DNA from 3 places in the Streptomyces sp. bgisy130 genome. Region 1 is predicted to be linked to each of the others. Evidence: riboswitches for the same ligand, from Rfam matches in the RefSeq annotation. Region 1 holds a riboswitch; each other region holds the start of a gene.
What was found. Region 1 has a riboswitch for cyclic di-AMP ahead of AC3EUV_RS31595 (transglycosylase family protein). Riboswitches for the same ligand answer to the same signal wherever they lie in the genome.

Region 2: another riboswitch for cyclic di-AMP. It lies ahead of AC3EUV_RS29600 (M23 family metallopeptidase); the one in region 1 lies ahead of AC3EUV_RS31595 (transglycosylase family protein).
Region 3: another riboswitch for cyclic di-AMP. It lies ahead of AC3EUV_RS24735 (M23 family metallopeptidase); the one in region 1 lies ahead of AC3EUV_RS31595 (transglycosylase family protein).

The regions. Positions count from the first base shown of each region.
Region 1 covers NZ_JBYISA010000037.1:17,239-22,806, reverse strand. The annotation lists gene eno (phosphopyruvate hydratase) at 1-1,175, opposite strand, end outside; gene AC3EUV_RS31595 (transglycosylase family protein) at 1,511-2,164, opposite strand; cyclic di-AMP (ydaO/yuaA leader) riboswitch at 2,172-2,340, opposite strand; gene AC3EUV_RS31590 (transglycosylase family protein) at 2,592-3,695, opposite strand; gene AC3EUV_RS31585 (cytochrome P450 family protein) at 3,951-5,270, opposite strand; gene AC3EUV_RS31580 (LysR family transcriptional regulator) at 5,326-5,568, opposite strand, start outside.
Region 2 covers NZ_JBYISA010000031.1:54,931-60,498, forward strand. The annotation lists gene AC3EUV_RS29595 (DUF2332 domain-containing protein) at 1-957, opposite strand, end outside; cyclic di-AMP (ydaO/yuaA leader) riboswitch at 1,241-1,395, shown strand; gene AC3EUV_RS29600 (M23 family metallopeptidase) at 1,407-2,510, shown strand; gene AC3EUV_RS29605 (aldo/keto reductase) at 2,626-3,594, shown strand; gene AC3EUV_RS29610 (hypothetical protein) at 3,713-4,015, opposite strand; gene AC3EUV_RS29615 (hypothetical protein) at 4,127-4,957, opposite strand; gene AC3EUV_RS29620 (hypothetical protein) at 5,169-5,568, shown strand, end outside.
Region 3 covers NZ_JBYISA010000021.1:15,943-21,510, forward strand. The annotation lists gene AC3EUV_RS24720 (bifunctional acetate--CoA ligase family protein/GNAT family N-acetyltransferase) at 1-1,329, opposite strand, end outside; gene AC3EUV_RS24725 (HPr family phosphocarrier protein) at 1,536-1,817, shown strand; gene AC3EUV_RS24730 (GntR family transcriptional regulator) at 2,139-2,828, opposite strand; gene AC3EUV_RS24735 (M23 family metallopeptidase) at 3,091-3,891, opposite strand; cyclic di-AMP (ydaO/yuaA leader) riboswitch at 3,904-4,059, opposite strand; gene AC3EUV_RS24740 (M16 family metallopeptidase) at 4,271-5,568, opposite strand, start outside.

The DNA of each region.
Region 1 (5,568 bases):
CGGGCCGGGGCGCCGGTCTTGATCTGGCCGCAGTTGGTGGCGACGGCGAGGTCGGCGATGGTGACATCCTCGGTCTCACCGGAGCGGTGCGACATCATGCACTTGAAGCCGTTGCGCTGGGCCAGCTCGACGGCGTCCAGGGTCTCGGTCAGCGAGCCGATCTGGTTGACCTTCACCAGCAGCGCGTTGGCGGAGCCCTCCTCGATGCCGCGGGCGAGGCGCTCGGGGTTGGTGACGAACAGGTCGTCGCCGACGAGCTGGACCTTGGCGCCGAGCTTGTCGGTGATGACCTTCCAGCCGGCCCAGTCGTCCTCGAACAGCGGGTCCTCGATGGAGACCAGCGGGTAGGCCGCCACCAGCTCCTCGTAGTACTCGGTCATCTCGGCGGCCGAGCGGTCCTTACCCTCGAACTGGTACTTGCCGTCCTTGTAGAACTCGGAGGCGGCGACGTCCAGCGCGAGCGCGATGTCCTGGCCGGGGGCGTAACCGGCCTGCTTGATCGCCTCCAGGATGAGGTCGAGGGCCTCACGGTTGGAGCCCAGGTTCGGGGCGAAGCCACCCTCGTCACCGAGACCGGTGGACAGGCCGCGCTCCTTCAGGACCTTCTTGAGGGTGTGGTAGACCTCGGTGCCCCAGCGCAGCGCCTCGGAGAAGGACTCCGCGCCGATCGGGGCGATCATGAACTCCTGGATGTCCACGTTGGAGTCGGCGTGCGACCCACCGTTGAGGATGTTCATCATCGGGACGGGCAGGACGTGCGCGTTCGGGCCGCCGAGGTAGCGGAACAGCGGGAGGTCGCTGGCCTCGGAGGCGGCGTGCGCGACGGCGAGGGAGACGCCGAGGATGGCGTTGGCGCCGAGCGAGCCCTTGTTGTCGGTGGCGTCCAGGTCGAACATCGCCTGGTCGATCAGCCGCTGCTCGGTCGCGTCGTAGCCGACGAGCTCCGGGCCGATCTGCTCGATGACGGCCAGCACGGCCTTCTCGACGCCCTTGCCGAGGTAGCGGTTCGGGTCGCCGTCACGGAGCTCGATGGCCTCGAAGGCTCCGGTGGAGGCGCCGGACGGGACGGCGGCACGGCCGGTGCTGCCGTCGTCGAGGCCGACCTCGACCTCGACCGTGGGATTACCTCGCGAGTCGAGAATTTCGCGGGCTACGACGACGTCGATCGACGGCACGTTGTCTCCTTCGTGGGTGTCTGGCGTTCTGCGCACGAGCCTAACGGCCCCGGGCTCGTCCGCCTGCCCTTGGCCCGCTCCGTGGGACGGAACGCCCCCGAAATCCTGCCCAAAGGCCCAGTTCCCGGGACGTTCGGCACATTGTTCGCCGAACGGGGAAAGTCGCGGAACAGCGCCGGTCAGCGGCCTGCCGCCGGCCGGGCGCCTCGGATGCGGCCCGGGACATGAGAAGCCCCGCCACGGCGCGCTGGGGGAAGGGCGCGCCCTGACGGGGCGGTCTCACGGAGGAAGGGGGCCCGCCGCTCGGGCCCTCAGGAGCCCCGGTGAGCTGTGGCTCAGACGTTGAGCTGCTGGCCCGGGATGATCAGGTTCGGGTTGCCGCCGATGACCGACTTGTTGGCCTTGTAGACGGACTTCCAGTCGGTGCCGTGGGCCTTGGCGATCTTGGCGAGGGTGTCGCCCGCCTTGACGGTGTAGTTGCCGTGGCCGGTGGACTTGCGCTCGGTGGAGCGCGAGGCACGGTCCTGGGACGGGGCCTTCTTGACCTCCGGCTTGGCGGACTCCTGCTTCGGCGCGGACTTGGTCTGCGCGGAGGTGCCGAGGTCGGGGGCCGGGCCGCCGGCGGTCAGGTTGCCCGCACCGGCGCAGGACCAGGCGCCCGGGCCCTGGATGGCGAGGAGCTTCTCGGCGGCCTGGATCTGCTGGGCCTTGGTGGCCAGGTCGGCGCGCGGCGCGAACTTGGTGCCACCGGCGGCGGCCCAGCTGGAGTTGGAGAACTGGAGGCCACCGTAGTAGCCGTTACCGGTGTTGATCGACCAGTTGCCGCCGGACTCGCACTGGGCGACCTTGTCCCAGGTGGCGACGGAGGCGGCGGAGGCGGAGGTGGCGCCCATCATCGGGACGGCCACGGCGGCACCGGCGACACCGGCGAGGGTGGCGACGCGGACTGCCTTGGAGGGACGACGGTGCTTGCCCTTGAAGATCAGCATGGTTCGTTCGTTTCCTCACCGACGCCTACGAGGTGAGCTGTCGGGTTCGGGCTGATGAGTCGCCCGGCCGGCGCGCACGCGCACCTGGCTTCACCCCAAGCCGGTTGACCCGTTTTCACGGGCGGGGCCGGCACTTACCTTGGGTCCCCCGCTCCTGCCTTCGGCGCTTGCGCGTCAAGTGCCTTCGACCACCGGCAGGATTCGGCGTGTGATCGAGGGGCTCGCTTTGGCGAGCGATCCTGACGTTAAGCAGTAATGCCCCTGGGGTTCAAACCCCCTCATCTGAACCAAGTTGACCGCTTTTGATCACGGGTTGGTTACATATCCGCAGGTGAGGCCCGGTATGCCGGTGTTGAGCACACCGGACCCCACAGGAGTCAACGAGACCCTTGTCTCACTTTCCCAAAAGAGGGCGAAGGGGGCCGAACTACCCTGCGTTCCGCCCGAGATCGAGCTGCTGACCGGGCTGGATCAGGTCCGCGTCGGACCCGATGACGCCCTCGTTGCGGTCGTAGAGCGCGGACCAGCCGCCGGACAGCCGGTGGGCCGTGGCGATGGCTGACAGGCTGTCACCCGGGCGCACCGTGTAGTCGCCGTCGGCCGCCGGGCCCGTACGGTGCGCGTCGTCGCCGCGCGAGGCGTGCCGGCCGCCGGACCTGCCGTCGCCGCTGCCCTTGGCGTCCTCGTCGCCCGCCTCGCCGCGGTGCTTGCCCTTGGCGGGCTTGTGCGGCGTGCCGGCGCTGTCCGTACGGCTGCCGTCCCCGGACGGGTCCGTGGAGGGGCTGCCGGACGGGTCGTCGTCGGACGGGGCATCGCCGGACGGGTCGGCGGACTGCGACGGGTCGTCGCCCTGGCCGTCGCCCTGGTCGCCGTCCCGGTCGCCGGGCGTCGCCGGGTCGGACGGCTCCGGGCTCGTGGACGCGTCGCCGGGCTCGCCGGAGTCGGAGGCGTCGGGCGAGGGCGTCGCGTCGGACGGCCGCCGGTCCGACCGGTCGCCGTCCTCGTCGCGCGGCCCGTGGTCCTTCCCGGCGGAGTCCCCGTCGTCGTGGGAGCGGGACGAACCGGGGGTGTCCCAGGGGTCGAGGCCGCCCCGGGAGTCCGACGGGTCGGGCGCGGGGGTGCTGGTGCTGCCGGGGTCGACCTCCGGGGCCTCGCCGTCGCCGGTCAGCCCCGCGTTCACCGCACAGCTCGGCCAGGCGTCCGGCCCGCGGTCGTCGAGGATCGACTGGGCCACGGCGATCTGCTGGGAGCGGCTGGCGTAGTCGGGTCGCGAGGCGTAGGCCGAGCCGCCGTAGCTGTCCCACATCTCCTGGGTCAGCTGGAGGCCGCCGTAGTAGCCGTTGCCCGAGGCGGCGCTCCACACTCCAGCGCTCTCGCACTGGGCGACCTTGTCCCAGGTCGCGGTGTCGGCGGCGTGTGCGCCGCTCGCCCCGAGGAGGGGGAGGGCGAAGGCGGAGCCGGTCACGCCCGCCGTGACAAAGATGGCCGGTGCCTGACGGGGGCGACGATGTCGGCCGTTCCCGGAACGCATGCGGATGCCTTTCGCGCGGCGGTTGAGTTGTTCGACGAGCTCTTCGAGCTGCTCGACGGGGCCTCCGGCCGGCCGACGCACGCGAGCGGCACCGTTACACCGGTCCCCCACATCACCGCTTCGACCGATCGAGTGAAGCCTGTCGATCGTCCGGTCGAAAGGTAGCCGGGGTCACGGGTAGTCACAAGTCGGTGTATCGGAGATCACGTAATGGTCACGCGGTTGACTCTGTGTCACATATGGCCTTGTTGCTGGTCAGGGCCGATCCGGAGTGAACTCCACCGGAAGTGAACGCAGTCCGCGCATGATGAGTCCGCCGCGCCAGCGCAAATCATCCGGTTCCGCCGCAAGCCGGATGTCCGGGAGCCGGGTCAGCAGGGTCGCCAGCGCGGTCTGTCCTTCGAGCCGGGCGAGCGGCGCCCCCAGGCAGTAGTGGATGCCGTGCCCGTATCCCAGATGCTGGTTGTCACGCCGGGTCAGATCGAGCACATCCGGCTCGTCGAAGCGCGCCGGGTCCCGGTCGGCGGCGGCCAGCACCACCAGGACCGGGTCCCCCTCGGCGATCCGCTGCCCCGCGAGCGTCAGCTCCTGGGTCGCGAACCGCCAGGTGGCCAGCTCCACAGGGCCGTCGTAACGGAGCAGTTCCTCGATGCCGGTGGCGAGCAGCTCGGTGTCGCCCGCCGCGATCGACTTCTGGAGCAGCTCCCGCTGGGCGGGGTGGCGCAGCAGCGCGTAGAGGCCGTTGCCGATGAGGTTGACGGTGGTCTCGAAGCCCGCGAAGAGCAGGATGAAGGCCATCGCGGCGGCCTCGTTCTCGGTCAGCTGCTCGCCGTGGTCGGAGGCCCTGATCAGGGCGGAGATCAGATCCTCGTCCGCCTCGGCGGTGTCGCCCAGCGACGCGCGCTTGCGGTGGATCAGCTCGGCGAGATAGCCGCGCATCTTCTTCACGGAGCGGGCGACGCCGCCGCGCGGCCCGCCACCGTGTCGGATCATCATGCCCGCCCAGTCCCGGAAGTCGTCCTGGTCCTCGCGCGGCACCCCCAGCAGATCGCAGATCGCGTAGATGGGCAGCGGGAACGCGAACTCATGGATCAGATCGGCCTCCCCCGCGCCGCCCGGCTTGGCGATCATGGCGTCGATAAGCTGGTCGGTCAGCTCCTGGACCCGCGGGGCGAAGGCGGCGACCCGGCGCGGGGTGAACGCCTTCGAGACCAGCCGGCGCAGCCGGGTGTGGTCCGGGGGGTCGATATTGAGCAGATGCGTCATCAGGTTGGCGCTGCGCTCCCCCGGGATGCCGACCTTGCCCTTGCCGTGCGCGGCCTCGCTGTGGTGGACCGGGTTCTTGGACAGCCGGGCGTCGGCGAGCGCCTGCCGCGCCTCCGTGTACCGCGTCACCAGCCACGCCTCGACACCGCTGGGCAGCTCGGTCCGGTGCACCGGCGCATGCTCGCGCAGCCAGGCGTACGCGGGGTACGGGTCGGAGGCGAACTCCCAGGTGAACAGGGCAGGGGCGGGCCCGGCGGCGGGGCAGCCCGCCGGGGCGCCGGCGGCGGGGGTGTGGGGCTTGTCGTGCACCTTCCGACCGTAACCGCTGGGCGCACAACGGCGCGCCCGCGCACCGGGCGGGGGCCTACGCCACCTCCACCCCCAGCCCGGTCAAGAAGGCCACCGCCGCCGGAGACGGGCCGAGGCCGCTCCACACCACCCGCTCGGTCCGCTCGGGCGCCGGGCGCACCCGCACGGTGTGCAGCCCGGCCAGCTCGGAGGCGATGGCCTCCGGGACCATGCCGACACCCAAGCCCGCCCGCACCAGCTTCGCCAGGAACTCGACCGTGGTCACCTCGAACGCCACCTCCGAGGTCAGCCCCGCCGC
Region 2 (5,568 bases), on a different contig from region 1:
GTGGTGCTCGTTGGAGATCCAGTGACCGCCGCCGGGCCGCCCGTCGAGCAGCGACCGTACGAGACGCGCGAACTCCTCGCGGCGGGCGGGCGGGAGATAGCCCAGCACGGCGCTGTGGAAGATGACCAGCGTCGCCCCGGACGGTGCCTCGGCGGCGAGCGCGGGCAGCTCGTCGATCAGGTCGCCGCGCACCATCCGCGGCCGCGGCGCCGGCCGCACCGCCTCGACGGCGGCGGACAGCCGTGCCGCACGCTCCCCGTCGCCCGGCCATACGAGCGCCTGGAGCCAGCGCAGATCGTCCGGTTCGCGGGCCGGGTCGAGCGGGTCCAGGTCGATACCGGCCCGCCAGACGATCTGCGGCATCCGTTCGGGCAGCTCGTCGGCCGCCCCTCCCGTACGGCAGGTGAACATCAGCGGGCTCTCCGGTGCCCCCAGCTCGGCCCGGCGGGGCGGCCCGTCCTCGCCTCTGGCCTCGTAGCGGTAGCGATAGCGGTCGGGGTGCAGACACAGCCCCGCGGACGCGCCGGCCTCCAGCAGCGCCAGCGGCTGCGGCAGACGGGCGAGCAGCGGCAGCAGGGTGGCGCAGCGGGCCGGTTCGTTGGTCTGGGTGGCGCGCTGCATGATCACCGCGCGCACCTCGTCCCAGTGCCGGATCGTCCACTCGCGCCAGCGCCCGTACGCCGCCGCACCGCGCGGGCCCGTCTCGGCGTGCGGGCCGTCGAGATAGCGGACGGCGGCGAGCAGGAGGTCCGGCTGCTGCTTGTTGCCGGCGGGCAGCGAGCCGGACAGCAGATCGCAGAACTCCGCGTCCTGGCTGATCCGCGCGCTCAGCTCCTCGTGCGCGGCCGACCGGCCGCGCGCCTCCCGCCAGGAGAACTCCCCGTACCGCTCCGCCACTCCCCACGCGTTACCGGCAGCCCGTCCGGCGTTCCCGGTGTTCCCGACGTTGACGACCATGATCCGACGTTACTGCTCTCACCCTCCGTAGCTGAGGGGCACCCCTGCGCATAACGACTGGCACACAATCCGCGAAAGATCGTTTAGGGCCGGCGGGCAACTCGCCCGGATTGCTGCACTGCTGGCCGAAAACGTCGCGCGGCGGCTTGCCCGGAGCGCATACGGATTCGTGGGAACGCTTGGAATTCGGTCGCCGTCTCTATTACTGTCCGATAACGCAGCGCGGTCGTCCCAGCCGTCGCCCGAGGCGGCACCGCGCGCCGACGCCGAATCCCGCACGCGCTTTTCACGCACCCCCAAGCACTTCGAACTGCACCTAGGGAACCGGGGAACCACTTCCTTGGGGTGAATCGGACGCCCTCCGCCAGTGGGCGTCCGTAGGAGACCTTCCTGCTCCGAACCCGTCAGCTAACCCGGTAGGCGAGAAGGAAGGAAAGGAGTGCGCCCCCGTGGCGTCCAACAGGCCTACCCCCGAGGACCCGTTCGCCTACGAGCTCGATGACCGAGGTGCCTTCCCCGGCCCCGGTGCCGAGGACGGCGACGGACCGTGGGAGGAATGGAATCCCACCGAGGAATCCACCCGTTCCGTTCGAGGCAAGCACCGCGTCGCCAAGCAGCGCGGCGGCGGCTTCGCCCGCAGCGGCACCGTCCTGGGTGTCGGTGTCATCGCGGCGGTTGGCGCGAGCGGCATGGCCTCGGCCGAGGGCCGTCCGCCGGTGCCGATCTCGATGCCCGACATCGGCGGCATGGCGGACGACCTCTCCGAGAAGCTGCCGGACGCCAAGGAGCTTCCCGGCATCGGCGACCTGATATCCGACGACGACTCCGCGGCCACCGACGCCGCCTCGGCTCCCGACGGCGGTGCCGTCACCGCCGCTTCCACGGGCGCGGACACGGGTAACGCCGCGGGCGCCGGTGAGGCGCTGCGCAGCCGCATCCTCCAGCAGGCCGACGCGCAGCAGGGCTCCGCCGAGCAGGACGCGCGCGAGGCCGCCGAGAAGGCCGCCGTCCAGCAGGCCGCAACGGCAGCCGCCGCCCACCAGAAGTCGGCCGAGAAAGCCGCAGCAGCCAAGAAGGCGGCCGAGATGGAGGCCAAGCGCAAGGCGGAGGAAGCGGCCCGGCGGAAGGCGGAGGCCGAACGCCTCGCCAAACTGGCGAAGAGCTTCATCGCCCCCGTGTCCTCCTACACGCTCACCGCCGGCTTCGGCCAGGCCGGCGACCGCTGGGCCGCCGACCACACCGGACAGGACTTCGCCGCGCCGACCGGCACCCCCATCAAGGCGGTGCACTCCGGCACCATCACCCAGGCCGGCTGGGCCGGCTCGTACGGCTACCGCATCGTCCTCACCCTCGACGACGGCACCGAACTCTGGTTCTGCCACCTCTCCTCGATTTTGAAGACCTCCGGCAAGGTCAGCACCGGCGACGTCATCGGCCGCGTCGGCGCCACCGGCAACGTCACCGGCCCCCACCTCCACCTGGAGGTGCGCCCCGGCGCCGGCGACCCGATCGACCCGATGCCGTGGCTCCGCGACCACGGGCTCAATGTGTGACCGAGGGCCTCGAAGCCTGAACCACGCCCTCAACCCGTAAGGGTCCGAGAGAAGTTGTTGCCGACCGGGGGAAGAGGAAGGAATAACTCCTCTTCCCCCGGCGCTGCAACAACGCATGACCGCGACACGCAGCACCCCAGACGCCCGCAGCACCCGCAAGCCTCTCGGCTCGCTCTCCGTCTCCCCGCTGTCGCTCGGGGGCAATGTCTTCGGCTGGACGGCCGGCGAAGCCGAGTCCTTCGCCGTGCTCGACGCGTATGTGGCGGGCGGGGGCAATTTCATCGACACCGCCGACGCCTACTCGTATTGGGTCCCCGGTAACAAAGGCGGCGAATCCGAGACCGTCATCGGCAACTGGCTGGCCTCCCGCGGCAACCGCTCCGAGGTCGTCATCGCCACCAAGGTCGGCGCCCTCCCCGGCTACCAGGGCCTGTCCCCCGCCACCATCAAGTCCGCGGTCGACGCCTCCCTGACCCGTCTGCGCACCGACTACATCGACCTCTACTACACCCACTACGACGACGAGTCGGTCGAGGTCCCGGAGTTCCTCACCGCCCTCGACGACCTCGTCCGGGCCGGCAAGGTCCGCGAGATCGCCGCCTCCAACATCTCGGCGCAGCGCCTGGAGGAGTCCCTGGCCTGCTCGGCCCGCGAGGGCCTGGCCCGCTATGTCGCCCTCCAGCCCCACTACAACCTGGTCTCCCGCGACACCTACGAAGGCGAACTCGCCGAGGTCGCCGCCCGCCACGACCTGGCCGCCGTGCCCTACTACGCCCTCGCCTCCGGCTTCCTGACCGGCAAGTACCGCCCGGGGACCCATGTCGACAGCGCCCGCTCCGGACGCGCCGCCAAGTACGCGGACACCGACCGCGGCCGCCGCATCCTCCAGGCCCTCGACACCGTCGCCACCGCCCACGAGGCCGAACTCGCCACCATCGCCCTCGCCTGGCTCACCGCCCAGCCCACCGTCGCGGCACCGATCGCGAGCGCCCGCACGGTGCAACAGCTCCCGGCCTTGCTGGCGGTGGGGGAGGTGACGCTGACGGAGGACGAACTCAAGCTGCTGGACGAGGCTTCCGCCTGACCCAGCTCCGGGGGACTGGAAGCGAGCTGCGCCCGCCCGCTTCCTCCCCCGAGCGGGAGAATGCGAGCTGCGCCCGCCCGCTTCCTCCCTCTTCCCTCTCCCCGTCCCCTCCTCCGCCCTACTTCCGGCGATCCACCACGGCCCACGACGCGGCGGCCACCCCACCCGCCACCGCGAACACCGAAGGCCAGGTCCCGATCTTCTTCGCCAACGGATGCGACCCGGCAAACGCCGCCACATACACCCCACTCAACGCAGCCGCCGTCACATTCCCCGCCTTGCGCTGCCACTCCCGCGCCGCCACGGCCCCAGCCGCCGCCAGCGCCACCCCGCCGAGGGGCCGTTTCTTGCTCCAGCGAGCGACGGCGTAGCCGCCTACTAGGCCGGTTGCGGCAACTGCGGCCGGGGGAACCCGAACCATCTCCATGACCTCCCTGAGGGGACAACTCTCCCGACCCTATGTCCGCGGGGCGGGGGGAGGAGGCGCGTTCGGATTACTCCAACTTGACGGGCCGGCCGGCTTCTGCCGCAGCTACTTGACCGCCGCGCGGAGCAGTACTTCAGCGTCAGAGAAGAGCTCGTACTCCAGCAGGCTGCATGCAAGGCTCATGATGTCGTTGGCGGACTGGTCTCGTGCGTACCCCTGAAGAAGGGTCTCCGCCTCGTCGTCGACTTCCCGGCCGCGCAGGGAGACAACCACGGCTGCTACCTCCGCTGGCAGTAACACAGCCGCAGCATTGCTGAGTGCCGCGGTCGCTTCGTGGTGATTCTGCTGGCTGGCAAGCGCGGATACTCGCACGGTGACGTAGTCGGCGGCGCGGATGTCGTTCACTTCATCCTGCCGGTCCGCGCGGTGGTAGGGGACCGGCAGGGTAATGGGCGGCCTGTGGCGTGATGCCGGACGTGCCTGGCCGCCGGCTCCTGAACCGGCTCTGCGGCCCCTGTCCAGGCATTCGGCGAGGATGCGCTCAAGATGCCATCTCCGGCTCGTAGCCGTCAGGCGTTCCGCCTCGCTGCGGCCGAGTTCCCTGATAAGGCTGTTGCATCCGGAGCAGTCAGTCGGATTGTTTGCTGACCTTTGCAGGACCAGCAGGTCTTCGAGTGGGGGAGGGGTTCCAGCGTGCCGTCCGAGCTGCATCGTCGCATGTAACCAGCAGATAAACCATCCAGGCGCTATCAACTTGCCGCTGAAATAGCGGGAGATGGTCGTCTTGCTCAAGTGTTCGCTGTTGCAATCTTTGGCGGCTTGGGCGGCGATCGCAGTGTAGGTCTCCAGGCCTGTCGGCAGCATCGGGCGCATTGCCCGGAGCGCTTCGGCGAGCTTCTTGTTGCCAGCAGGCAGCCCCGGGTCAATCGCAGCCACACGACGTCCCTGTCGCGCCATGTGCCCCCGCCTTCGTCGTAGTGCCAGTGGGGGCAAGACTAAATTCCATTGTTGCGTTTGTCCGGGAAACTCTGCCGTCTGCTCGCAATCGCGGGCCGGGGCCGCTGATATGGAACCCACGCACCGGCCGCCGTAGTTCCTCCACAGCGGCCGAGTTGGGCTTTGTTGTCAGCAGAAGGGTGGGGCCGTTATGAACGTGCCGTCCTGGCAGGACGCATCGAAGGGAAGCAAGGTTCGTGTTGCCCGGTGGCTCGTAGAAGTCGTCGGTGAGGGGCAGCCGTTCACGAAGACGGCCATGCGCGAGGCGTTTCCCGGTGTCGCACAGATCGACCGCCGCATGCGCGATCTCCGCGACGCGGGCTGGGTGATTGACACGAACCGGGAGGACCCGAGTCTCCACAGCAACGAGCATCGATTCGTGGCAGAGGGCGAGCCCGTGTGGTTGCCTGGTAAGGGGAAGGCGAAGCCGCAGACGCGCCTGACCGCTACTCAGCGCAGCGATGCGATGAGGGCCGACGGCTATCTGTGCCGCAGCTGTGGAGTGGGGGCTGGCGAGACCTTTGGCGATGGCCGCGGAACTGCTCAGCTGG
Region 3 (5,568 bases), on a different contig from region 1:
GGCGAGGCGGGCGAATTTGCGGGGGTTGCCGATGGACTCCAGGTAGAGGATCACGACATCGGTGTCCGGGTCCTCGTACCAGTACTGGAGCAGGTCGTTGCCGGAGACGTCGGCGCGGTTGCCGGCCGAGACGAAGGCGGAGACACCGGCGATCCCGCCGTCACCGGGGCCGCGCGCATGCAGTCCGCTGAGCAGGGCGATGCCGATGGCCCCGGACTGGGTGAACAGGCCGATGTGGCCGGCGCCGGGCATCCGCGGGGCGAGCGAGGCGTTCAGCCGGACGTCGGGGGCGGTGTTGATCAGACCGAAGGCGTTGGGCCCGATCAGCCGCATGCCGTACGACCGGGCCTGCCGGAGCAGGTCACGCTGCCGCTCCCGGCCCTCCGGGCCCGCCTCGGCGTACCCGGAGGACAGGACCAGCACGCCTTGGACCCCGTGCTCGCCGCAGTCACGGATCACCTCGGGGACGCTGTCCGCGGGGACGGCGATGACGGCGAGGTCGACCGGGTCGGTGATCTCCCGCAGGGCGCGGACGGCCGGCACGCCTTCGGGGTCGAGCCGCCGCAGGCCCTCGGGGAAGGCGTGGTTGACGGCGTGCACCCGACCCGTGAAGCCGGAGTCCAGGAGGCTGCGCAGGGCGGTGCGGCCGACGCCGCCGGGGGTCCGGCCGGCGCCGATCACGGCGACCGAGCCCGGCGCGAGCAGCCGCTGTACGGAGCGGGCCTCGGCGCGCTGCTCACGGCCGCGCATCACGGCCATGGACTGCTCGGTCGGCTCCAGGTCGAACTCGAGACGGACCACACCGTCCTCGAAGGTGCGCTTGTGGGTGTAGCCGGCGTCCGTGAACACCTTGATCATCTTGGAGTTCGCGGGGAGCACCTCGGCGGCGAACCGGCGGATGCCGCGTTCTCGGGCGACGGCCGCGATGTGCTCCAGGAGGGCGGAGGCGACCCCGCGGCCCTGGTGGGCGTCCTGGACGAGGAAGGCGACCTCGGCCTGGTCATCCTCGGGGTCCTTGGCGGGCAGGCCCTGGTCGTTGATCCGGTCGTAGCGGACGGTGGCGATGAACTCGCCGCCGACCGTGGCGGCGAGCCCGACCCGGTCGATGTAGTCGTGGTGGGTGAAACGGTGCACATCGCGGTCGGACAGGCGGGGGTAGGGCGCGAAGAAGCGGTAGTACTTCGATTCGTCCGAGACCTGCTCATAGAAGGAGACCAACCGCTCGGCGTCGTCGGGGGTGATGGGGCGGATCCGCGCCGTGCCGCCGTCACGCAGCACCACGTCGGCTTCCCAGTGGGTCGGGTACGCATGCTCCGGCGGCGTCTGCATGCGGACAGCGTACGACCGGCCACCGACAACCGACCCGGCGCGCGTACGCTCGGGGTGCGGGGCAGCCTGGGGCCCCGTAGGACGTACGGCCTGCCGGGTCTCCCCGGGCATCACGGCCACACAGACCGGAACGCAGGGCTGTGGACCACGCACGACAGCATGAGAGACTGGTCTAGACAACTGTCACGACTTTGAAGGGCAACACCATGGCAGAGCGCCGCGTCAATGTCGGTTGGGCCGAGGGCCTGCACGCCCGCCCCGCGTCGATCTTCGTCCGTGCGGCCACCGCCTCCGGCGTCCCGATGACGATCGCCAAGGCTGATGGCAACCCCGTCAACGCGGCCTCCATGCTCGCGGTCCTCGGCCTCGGCGCCCAGGGCGGCGAGGAGATCGTGCTGGCCTCCGACGCCGAGGGCGCCGAGGCGGCACTGGACCGTCTCGCCAAGCTCGTCGCCGAGGGCCTCGAGGAGCTCCCCGAGACGGTCTGAGTCCACCAGGACTTCTGCTGCATGCGGCGGCCCCGCAGTGGTGACCGGATCGGTTGCCGCTGTGGGGCCGTTTCGCTGCCCGCATTCCCATGGGGGACAAATGCGCGGAAATTCCGGGAAGACAGCTCTCCGGGGGCGATGACGACCGCTTTGCGAGATCGGCGCGCGACCGCTCTCCGCGAGCCGCCGGGAAAAGCGCACACCATTGAGCGCACGCGGCCCCAGCATAAACAGGAACGCCACATAAGGGCCCGGATTCAATAAAGCACCGGCACACGCCGCGGCTGCTTATTTCGCGCCTCTTTGTATACGGGGCGATTGTTAAGGGCGGACGCGCGCCGTGTTGACGGGTCGTTTCGGATCCCTCACCTCGGGGACGGCGGGGCGCCGCAGCCGGTGGACCGGAAGCGAGCGCTCGACATGAGCCGCCATCAGGGCGCGCGCCCGTTCCGCGTCTCCCCGGGCCACCGCGTCCAGCACCGCGCCGTGTTCGTCCCAGGACTCGCCGGCCCGGGACGGCAGTTCCACCGTGTACATCCACTCGATCTTGCGGCGCAGCTGGGTCAGCAGCGCCGTCAGGCTGGGACTGCCGACCGCCTGGGCAAGCGTTTCGTGGAACCAGCCGTCCAGTTGGCGCAGATCCGCGGGATTGCCGTGTCGGGCCCGCTCGCGACCGAGCCGTACCAGGCCGCGGAGCACCTTGAGGTGGGCCGGGCTGCGGCGGGCGGCCGCGCGGGCGGCGCCCAGCGGCTCCAACAGGGCGCGGATGTCCAGGAGATCGGCGGCCTCCTGCTCGGTGGGCTCGGCGACGCAGGCGCCCGCGTGGTGGCGGGTGGTGACGAAGCCCTCGGACTGAAGGGTGCGCAGCGCTTCGCGCACCGGCACTCTGGAGACGCCGTAACGGGCCGCCAGGATCTCCTCGATCAGCCGGCTCCCCGGCGCCAGCGCACCGGAGACAATGTCGTCGCGAATCGCCGTGCACACCGCATGCGCGGAAATATGGCCTCGCATCTTCCGTGCCTCCGCCGTAATCCCCTGGAAACGCCGCCGGTCGGCGACTTTTCCGTGACTCTATTCGACCGGCACGGCTTTTCCGACGGCGTCCGGTTATTCATGGATAATTTTTGGCCGGAAGTCGCGGGCCGTCGGCGTGACCCGTGCGCGCGCACCGCACTCCGGATACGCCGAAGCCCCGGCCGTGGGACCGGGGCTCCGGAAGGACGCTCGGCGTGTGGCAGGCCCCATAGAGGCGCGGCACCGGCGCGGCGCGGGATCAGACGTTGACGCCGTGCCCGCGCAGGTAGGCGACCGGGTCGATGTCCGAACCGTAGTCGGCGCCGGTGCGGGCCTCGAAGTGCAGGTGCGGGCCGGTGACGTTGCCGGTGGCGCCGGAGAGGCCGATCTGCTGGCCCGGGGTGACCTGCTGGCCGACCGAGACACCGAGCGACGACAGGTGGCCGTACTGGGTGTACGTGCCGTCGTTCATCTTGATCACGATGTTGTTGCCGTACGAGCCGCCCCAGCCGGCCTCGACGACGGTGCCCGAGCCGACCGCGTGGACGCTGGTGCCGGAGGCGGCGTGGAAGTCGATGCCGGTGTGGCTGCCGGAGGACCACAGGCCGCTGGAGGCCTTGTAGGAGGTGGAGACGTAGGAGTCGGCAATGGGGGCGACGAAGGCGTTGAGGCGCTTGCGCTCCGCTTCGCGGGCGGCGCGCACCTTGGCCTCGTGGGCGGCCTTGGCCTTCTTCTTCGCCGCCTCGGCACGCCGCTTGGCCTCGTCGGCCTGCTTCTTGGCGACGGCCTCGGCCTTCGCCCGCGCCGCGGCGATCTCGGCGTCGGCCTGCTGCGCGTCGGCCTGGGCCTCGACCCGGCTGGCGAGCTCGTCTCCGAGCACGACGGCCTGCTGGAGTCCGGTGTCGTGCGGGCGCGCCTCGTCCGTCGCGGCCATTGCCGGCGAGGCCACGGAAGCGACCACACCACCGGCCGCGAGGGTGGCTATGCCGGCGATGTTGCGGCCCGTCTTGACGGGGCGGCTCGTGCGACGGTGCTTCCCGGTGGCACGGATGAGCGCCATGTGGTGGCTTGTCCTTTCCCTCCTTCTCGCCTACCGGGTTAGCTGACGGGTTCGGAGCAGGAAGGTCTCCTACGGACTCCTCAGAGAGGAGCCCGATTCACCCCAAGGGACATATGGGTCCCCGGCTCCCCTGGCTCGCGCCGTACGGGGACTCGGCGATGACTGCCCGGTGCCACTGTTGTGGCGGACTTGTGACGAACAGCCGGACCGACGCTAAACGGGGCAACTTTCAATCGGCAAACAGATCAGCTTTTTTGTGCGGGATGCCACAAGAACCGGAGCACCAGCCGCAATAAACCGGACATACAGCGGCTCCCGTGGCCGATAAGCACCACGGGAGCCGCATGTCGATATATGACCTTCCGTCACACGGGCGGGACTAGCCGCTGACGACGGTCACCTCACCGATGCCCAGCGTCTTGACCGGCTCGGCGATCTGTGCCGCATCGCCCACCAGGACGGTCACCAGCCGGTCCACGGGGAAGGCGTTGACCGCCGCCGCGGTCGCCTCGACCGTGCCGGTCTCCGCGAGGCGGGCGTACAACTGCGCCTGGAAGTCGTCCGGCAGCTGCTGCTCCACCTGGTCGGCGAGGGTGCCCGCGACGGCAGCCGCGGTCTCGTACTTCAGCGGTGCGACCCCGACGAGGTTCTGCACGGCGACATCCCGCTCCTCGTCCGTCAGCCCCTCTGCCGCGAGGGTGCGCAGCACCTTCCACAGGTCCTCGAGCGCCGGGACGGTGGAGCCGGTGTCCACCGAGCCGCTGATGGCCAGCAGCGCGGCACCCGTGGACCCCTCCGGGGAGCCGGGGGCGGTGGAGCGCAGTACCTGGCCGAAGGCGCGCACCCCGTAGGTGTAGCCCTTCTCCTCCCGCAGCACGCGGTCCAGACGGGAGGTGAGGGTGCCGCCCAGGCAGTACGTGCCGAGGACCTGCGCGGGCCAGACCCGGTCGTGCCGGTCGGCACCGATACGGCCGATGAGCAGCTGCGTCTGGACGGCCCCGGGGCGGTCCACGACCACCACCCGGCCGGTGTCGTCGGCGACGATCGGCGCGGCCGTCAGCGGCTCGGCCGTGGAGCCGGTCCAGGCGCCGAGGGTGCCGGCGAGCGCCGCGTCGAGGTCGACACCGGTGAGGTCACCGACAATGACGGCGGTGGCCGTGGCGGGCCGTACATGGGCGTCGTAGAAGGCCCGGACGGCCGCGGCGTCGATCCGCGCGACGGTCTCCTCGGTGCCCTGCCGGGGCCGCGACATACGGGCGGTGGCCGGGAACAGCTCCTTGGACAGCGACATCGCGGCACGGCGGGCCGGGTTGGCGAGCTCGTGCGGAATCTCGTCGAGGCGGTTGCGGACCAGCCGCTCGACCTCGCTCTCCGGGAAGGCGGGCGCCCGCAGCGCGTCGGCGAGCAGGCCGAGCGCACGGTTCAGCCGGGACACCGGCACCTCGAGGGAGACCCGTACGCCGGGGTGGTCGGCGTGCGCGTCCAGAGTGGCGCCGCAGCGTTCCAGCTCGGCGGCGAACTCCTCCGCGTCGAGCGTGTCGGTGCCCTCGGACAGCGCACGCGCCATGATCGTGGCCACGCCGTCCAGGCCCTCGGGTTCGGCGTCCAGCGGCGCGACGAGGTTGATCTCGACGGCGACGACCTGCTGGCCGGGACGGTGGCTCGTCAGGAGGGTGA